Regions from separate parts of the Comamonas sp. C24C genome, predicted to be linked through region 2. Evidence: riboswitches for the same ligand, from Rfam matches in the RefSeq annotation. Region 2 holds a riboswitch; each other region holds the start of a gene.

Region 1 (2,259 bases), on a different contig from region 2:
AAAGGCTCTGCGTGTAGGTATTCATGGCTCAGCGGCCGGGCAAGGTGCGCCGGCATGCGGACTTCGTTGATGCCTGGCTTATTTGGCGAGGCCTTCGATCTTCAGCACCGCATTGGCAATCTGCTCCATGCCGTCCACCTGGCGGATGGAGCCTTGCAGGGCGTCGGCGTCCACGATCACGATGCGGCCGTTCTTGACGGCATCCATGTGCTGGGTGACGGGATCCTTCTTGAGGAAGTCCAGCTTTTTCTGATAGTCGTCTGCAGGAAAGCGGCGACGGTCCATGCGGGCAACGATCAAAATCGAGGGATTGGTCCTGGCAATCGTCTCCCAGCCCACGGTCGGCCACTCCTCTGCGGATGTGATGACGTTGCGCAAGCCCAGAGCTTGCATCATGTAGCCGGCCACGCCGTTCTTGCCGGCCATATAGGGGTCGGCGGCCAGGTCTGCGCTGGAGAACCACAGTGCGGCAGACAGGTTCTGGAGCCCGGAGGATTTGACCTTGGCCACGGCCTGGGTCTGGCGATTGCTCAGCTCTTTGACCAGGCTTTCGCCGCGGTCCTCGACATCAAAGGCCTGGGCCAGCTGGCGAATGCTTTTGTACAGGGCTTTCACGTCGTAGCTGGCAGTACGCGTGCCGTCCGATCCCACGAGATTGTTCTTGCCTTCGCAGTCGGCTGGCATGGCATAGGTGGCGATGCGCAGATCATGGAATTGCTCGCGCGTGCCCACCACGCCATCCTTGCCCACCATCCATTCAAATTGCGAAACCACCAAGGCGGGGCGCTTGCCGAGGACCGACTCGAAGCTGGGAATGTTGTCGGACAGGCGTGGCACCTTGTCGTTGACGGCCTTGAAGCGGGGCTGTACCGGGTTGAACCAGAGCGCTGTTCCGACAACCTTGTCGCCCAGGCCGAGGGCATAAAGCATTTCGGTGCCGGCCTGACCTATGGTGACCACCGAGGTGGGCGCCTTGTCGAGAGTGAGGGTGTAGCCGCAGTTTTGCAGCTTCACAGGAAAGTCGGTTGCATGAGCGGAAAATGCGGTAGCGAGCAGGGCAGTGCTGGCAAGGCTTCGAAGCAGCATCGGAATATCTTTCCAGAAGCGGCGAAAAGCACCTTGGAAGACATAGCAGGACACGCGCCTGAACTTTGCCCTGAGTGGCAGCACGTTAGCGGAGCGATGAAATGCTCACTTCCCGGGCACCCCGCCGGCAATGAATGGTTGGTGCTCTGGCAGGTCTCCTGACTGGCAAATCATCGCTGGCTCATCGCCTTCCCAAACAGATGTTCAGTGGCTGTGTGATGGCTGGCTCATTGCCTACAGTTGCGGGGGCAGTTCCATTTCACGGGCCGGCCCCGAAGGTGCCTGACCACTGGATTCCCTCATGCATTCGTCGCTGCGCACGCATGTTCTTGCGAAACCAAAGTTGCGGTAATGTAGCTGATTTTGTAGCAATCAGTCCCAAGCCAAGACGACGAATGAGCTCGGGTTGCCTCTCCATGCCCCGCTTGCAAGACATTTCCATCCAGCGCGTTCGTGAATTGCATCAGGTTCACAGCTTTTTGCAAAGCGCACGTGTTTCCATGTTCGGCGGGCGCATCGCTTCACTGGAAATTCCCGAGGATCTTCGCCATTTCGAAGAGACCTACCTATCGGGTAGCGGCTGCATGCTGGCGGCTCTCGATGCTGACCAAAGAGTGCAGGCCACGATTGCCTGCCGGGACTATGACGGCAGATTTGCGCAACTGGATTTCGGACCGCAGAAGGTGGTCGAGGTCGTGCGCCTGTTTGTCGCGCCGCAATTCCGGCGCTCAGGCGTGGGGCAGGCGATGCTGGATGTGCTGATGCGCCATGCTCTGGCCCAGCAGGTGCAGGTGCTTTATCTGCACACCCATCCATTCCTGCCGGGAGCTCTTGAGTTTTGGCAAAGGCAGGGCTTTGCGGTGATCGAGCGTGAAGAAGATCCGCTATGGCAGACCGTTCATATGCAGCGTCTCATGTGAAGCTTGAGAGAGCTGTCCAAGGCTCGGGCTGTCGACCGGGTCCTCGACCTGCGCATTGGAAGCGGGCGTGAAATCGAGCATGTCTGCGCCAGACACCGGGTATGAATTGTTATGATATTGATAATTCGATATCAATAAAGCAAGCAACTTGTCCTCTCTGTCTTCTCCACCAGCAAATGCTGGCCGTCTGCAATCGATCGATGCGCTGCGTGGTCTCGTCATGCTGTTCATGTTGCTCGACCATGTCCGTGAA
Region 2 (2,259 bases):
GGCGGCACTGACTTCGGAGGCCGCGCTCTGCTCCTGAGCGAGTGCCTGCATTTCAGCCTGGGCGTTGGCCATGTGGGCTTGCTGGGCATCGCGGTCGAGCACATCGAACGCCATATTGAGGGCTGCCAGCACTGCCACGCGCTCGCGCGAGCGGACCTTGCCGCTGTCGCGGATGCGGGTCATCGCTTCGTCCACGCGGCGAACGGCTTCCTGTACACGTTCTTCTTGACCATCGGGGCAGGTCAGCACATAGCTTTGCTGCATGATTTGCACATCGATCTGCTTCATGGGCGTCAGTGGCGGGTCTGGTGATGGAGGGTGACGGCTGTCACTCTCCCTGGTTGGCGGGCAGGCGTTCGATCAATGCATCGACGCGCGCACGAGCGGCCTGCAGGCGCAGACGCAGCAAATCGCGCTCTTGCGTCAGAGCGATGACCTGATCGGTGAGCAGGGTGTTGGTGCGCTGCAGTTCCTCGTGGCGCACCAGCAGACGCTCTACGCGCTCGGCAATGAGATCAAGAGAGGGCTGGGTGGTCATAGACTCTGCCATTGTAGGTCTTGCAGTCCGTGGGTGAGTATAAATGTGCAGGCAAATTCGCAGTTTGCGCCAGAGCACGGCCTGCTTGACTGCCGCAGTCGGGAAACTGCAATATTTCTCTCAAAATCGTAGCGTGCTGCGCAAGTTCTGTGTGCCTCAAACGCGTGTTTAAGGTAAAAAATCGTCACCTGAACCGCGCAAGGCTACTTCGAATGAAGGATTTGCGCCGCGTAGCGCTCATTACAATGGACGCCTGTTGGTGCTCGAGGCTGCTTTTCTGTGGTCTCAGTTCAACGGGAAGCAGGGAGGGGCTGGCCAGATGCACTGGCTCTCCGAACCTGCGCTGCCCCCGCAACGGTCGGCGAATGGAATGCTGCGGCATTCCGCCTTTTCCCCCATGGCCACTGGCGCTGCGCGCTGGGAAGGCCGGCAAGAGGATGATTCGCCTAGCCCGGATACCGGCCAACATGGGTTGCCTGCATTGTGTGCAGGTATGTTTGCTCAATGTCGGCGGGTAGGCTGGCATGGGCGTATTCAAGTGTGCTTTCCATGAGTCCGCAATCTTCGTCCCTGCGCCTGGCGCAGGTGGCTTCGCGCGCACGCGCCTCCTCCTCTTTTGTTCTCCGTCCCACCTTGCTGGCATCTGCGTTGGCCATGGCGTTTGCCGCACAGGCTCAGTCAGCTGCGCAGGCCGATGCGGTGCAGATGAAAGAAACCGTGGTTACCGCCAATCGCATCGAACAGCCTTTGTCGGATCTGGTGGCCGATATGTCGGTGGTGGGTCGTGAAACGATTGAAACTGCGGGTGCCGTGGGTGTGGCCGATGTGCTCTCGCGTCTACCGGGTGTGCAGATGGTGCGCAACGGTGGTGCTGGCTCGACCACCAGCGTTTATCTGCGCGGTGCTGACACGCGTTTCACCGCTGTCTATGTCGATGGAGTGCGCGTGGACTCCCAGTCCACGGGCGGTGCATCCTGGCAGGATATTCCGCTGGAAGCGATCGACCGCATTGAAGTGTTGCGCGGCCCGGCGGCGGCTGTCTACGGCTCAGACGCCGTGGGCGGCGTGGTGCAGATCTTCACCAAGAAGGGCGAGGGCCAAGCCAAGCCCTATGTGGGTCTGGGTTGGGGTAGTCGTGGCACGGTGAAGGCTCAGGCAGGCATCAGCGGCGGCGTTGCGGGCTGGGATTACAGCCTGGGTGTTTCGCATGCCAGCAGCAACGGCTTCAATGCCAAGACCTCTGCGGGCTTCAATCCCGATGCGGATGGCTATCGCAGCAACGCCTTCAACGGCCGTGTGGGCTACCAGATCAGCAGCAATCAACGTGTTGAGGCCACAGCTCTGACCAGCTATATGAACGCAGGCTATGACGCCACTGTCTCCAAGACCAGCCCTATGGCCGACGACCGCAGCATCTACAAGATGAATGCGGTAGGCCTGAACTGGCTGGCCAAGTGGAGCGATATCTACAGCACGCGCCTTCAGTACACGCAGTCACGCGATTTCTACCAGACCAAGCCCAGTGTCTATGAAACCGACACGCGTCTGCACAGCTATCTGTTCCAGAATGAGTGGCGGCTGGGAGCGCAGACCGTGACGGCCGCGCTGGAGCGCCGCGAGGACAAGCTGGTCAACAACGGCCTGGATATCGGCAGCCGCAATCGCTCCCAGAACGCGCTGGCACTGGGCTACGGATTGCACGCGGGAAAGCACACGCTGCA
Region 3 (2,259 bases), 110 kb from region 2:
AGCGCAGCTGCACGGGAATCTGATAGAGGCGAGCAAGTGCCATCAGGAAAACGATGGGCACCAGGATCAAAGGCAGGAAAAACATGTCTCGCAGACCCCTCAGGGACGGCGCTCGGACTCCGCCACATGGCGCACGGCCGCCCTAGCCTGGCTGAGCATATGAAAGTCCAGAATGCGTGTCGCCATGATGGTCTCCCAGAGAAAGCAGCACAGCGCCAGCACAAAGGCCAGAACTCCCAGCAAAAAACTGAACACGGCATAGCCGTGGCCGCTGACGCCGTAGGCCTGGCCCACGAACAGCAGCACGATGGTCAGCCCTATGCACATGCCGCACAGCGTCAGCAGCGCAATGGAGACGTTGGCCAGCCGCCCGCGCTCGCGCAGAAAATGCAGCTCCTTGAGATGGCGGGCGATCAGATCGTGATCCTCCAGGGTGCGCAGGCTTTCCTCCAGCTTGCGGGCGCGATCAATGATGCGGGCCAGCCGCCCCGCTACGGAGCCGATCATGCCGGCCACGGCAGTCAGAAAAAAAACCGGCGCAACAGCGAGCTGAATGCTGTGGGTGACGGTCTGTGCGTCGATGGACCAGATGCTCATGATGTCCTCAGAATCGGGGGCTTTCTCAGCCTCTATTTTGTGCACAAATGTCAGCGCAGTTTTGACTGCAGCCACTCAAAAACAGCCGCCGCCGACATTTCAGGCGGCTGCAGCCTGTTTGGGCATCGGATATCGATCACGGGCAGCGTCGCCACAGTGCCTGAACTTGCACCAGAGCCTCGCTGAACGCGACGCCTACCTTGAGCTGTGCCTCGCTGCCCCAAAGGAATCGCCCTGATCTCCCAGACGATGTCTGGATGCGCTGCTATATAATTTTTTGCTGAAACAAGTCTCGGCACGGCCGTGCCGCAGGCTTTTTCTCCATGCGACAGGTGCCCGGTGCTTCATCGGGTTAAACGGGAACAAGGTTCAAAGCCTTGGCTGCCCCCGCAACGGTAAGCAGATCAAACCACTTCATGGCTTTTGCGCTTGCAGGAGTCTGTCACTGGTGTTCTACGTGGCCTCTTCGACGAGGTGCGCGGCAACGCCGGGAAGGCGAAGTGACATGCCTCGCGCAATCTGCCAGCCCGGATACCGGCCTGTTGAGCGCTGACCACCCGGACCCAGTCCCGGCAGTCGGCATGTGCAACGAGCGTCTGCGGGGAGCAGCGTGACGGCAACAGGCTGCGAGTCCCGCCCTCCGCCCGATCTCGTCACCAGCATGCAGACCGTCTGCCCTGGCTAATGACAATGAGACACCTTGCACAGGCTTTCGCCTCGCGCTTCGGGCCCGCTGGCGCCATGCCCACCTGGGACCCCCCCCTGCTGCAGCCATGACCCAGCCGTTGACACAGATGTTCGTCCAGCAACGCCATCAGCTGAAGCTATGGCTGGCCATGTTGGCGGCAGTGCTGCTGCTGTCTCTGACTCTGGCCATCACCTTGGGGCCGGTACGGATCGCCCCCGGGCAAGCCTGGCAGATCACGGCTTATGAGCTGGGTCAGCGACTGGGCCTGGACTGGCCTTCGGGCAGCTGGAGCAGCGCCCAGTACCAGATTGTCTGGCGCGTGCGCCTGCCGCGCGTATTGCTCGCAGCCCTGACCGGCGCTGGCCTTGCGCTGGTGGGCGTGGCCATGCAGGCCATGGTGCGCAATCCGCTGGCCGACCCCTATCTGCTGGGCGTTTCCTCCGGTGCGTCGGTCGGTGCCGTAAGCGTGCTGGCCTTCGGCGCACTGGCATTCGCCGGCGAGCTGGCCTTGCCGCTGGGCGCTTTCAGCGGCGCGCTGCTGGCCTGTGTGGCCGTGTACTTTCTGGCCCATGCCAATGGACGATTGCAGGCATCGCGACTCATTCTGGGCGGCGTGGCCATTGCCTACTGCCTGGGCGGCGTCACCAGCCTGATTGTGCTGACGGCCGATCAGCGCGAGCTGGCCAACTCCGTGCTCACCTGGACCCTGGGCAGCCTGGCCGGAACCCGCTGGCAGGAGCTGGGCCTGCCGGCTGCCTTGCTGGCAGCTGGCGTGGCCCTGCTGCTGACACAGGCTCGCTCACTCAATGCACTGCTGGCAGGCGAAGAGACCGCCGCCACGCTGGGAGTGGACACCACCCGCACCAGGCGCTGGCTATTCGTTCTGGTCTCGATGGTGACGGGCGTGCTGGTGGCGCTGACGGGTCCGATCGGTTTTGTCGGCCTCATCGTGCCCCATGTCGCCCGCATGCTGG

The links. Region 2 has a riboswitch for cobalamin ahead of ACLBXN_RS06055 (TonB-dependent receptor domain-containing protein). Riboswitches for the same ligand answer to the same signal wherever they lie in the genome.
Region 1: another riboswitch for cobalamin. It lies ahead of ACLBXN_RS18090 (ABC transporter substrate-binding protein); the one in region 2 lies ahead of ACLBXN_RS06055 (TonB-dependent receptor domain-containing protein).
Region 3: another riboswitch for cobalamin. It lies ahead of ACLBXN_RS06510 (iron chelate uptake ABC transporter family permease subunit); the one in region 2 lies ahead of ACLBXN_RS06055 (TonB-dependent receptor domain-containing protein).

Annotation. Positions count from the first base shown of each region.
Region 1 is NZ_JBKFBC010000010.1:97,564-99,822, forward strand. It holds gene ACLBXN_RS18085 (FecCD family ABC transporter permease) at 1-25, opposite strand, end outside; gene ACLBXN_RS18090 (ABC transporter substrate-binding protein) at 79-1,014, opposite strand; cobalamin riboswitch at 1,218-1,443, opposite strand; gene ACLBXN_RS18095 (GNAT family N-acetyltransferase) at 1,410-2,006, shown strand; gene ACLBXN_RS18100 (DUF1624 domain-containing protein) at 2,155-2,259, shown strand, end outside.
Region 2 is NZ_JBKFBC010000002.1:516,233-518,491, forward strand. It holds gene ACLBXN_RS06045 (cell division protein ZapA) at 1-288, opposite strand, end outside; gene ACLBXN_RS06050 (hypothetical protein) at 329-538, opposite strand; cobalamin riboswitch at 779-1,019, shown strand; gene ACLBXN_RS06055 (TonB-dependent receptor domain-containing protein) at 1,088-2,259, shown strand, end outside.
Region 3 is NZ_JBKFBC010000002.1:622,773-625,031, reverse strand. It holds gene ACLBXN_RS06520 (hypothetical protein) at 1-85, opposite strand, end outside; gene ACLBXN_RS06515 (DUF2721 domain-containing protein) at 100-597, opposite strand; cobalamin riboswitch at 911-1,154, shown strand; gene ACLBXN_RS06510 (iron chelate uptake ABC transporter family permease subunit) at 1,392-2,259, shown strand, end outside.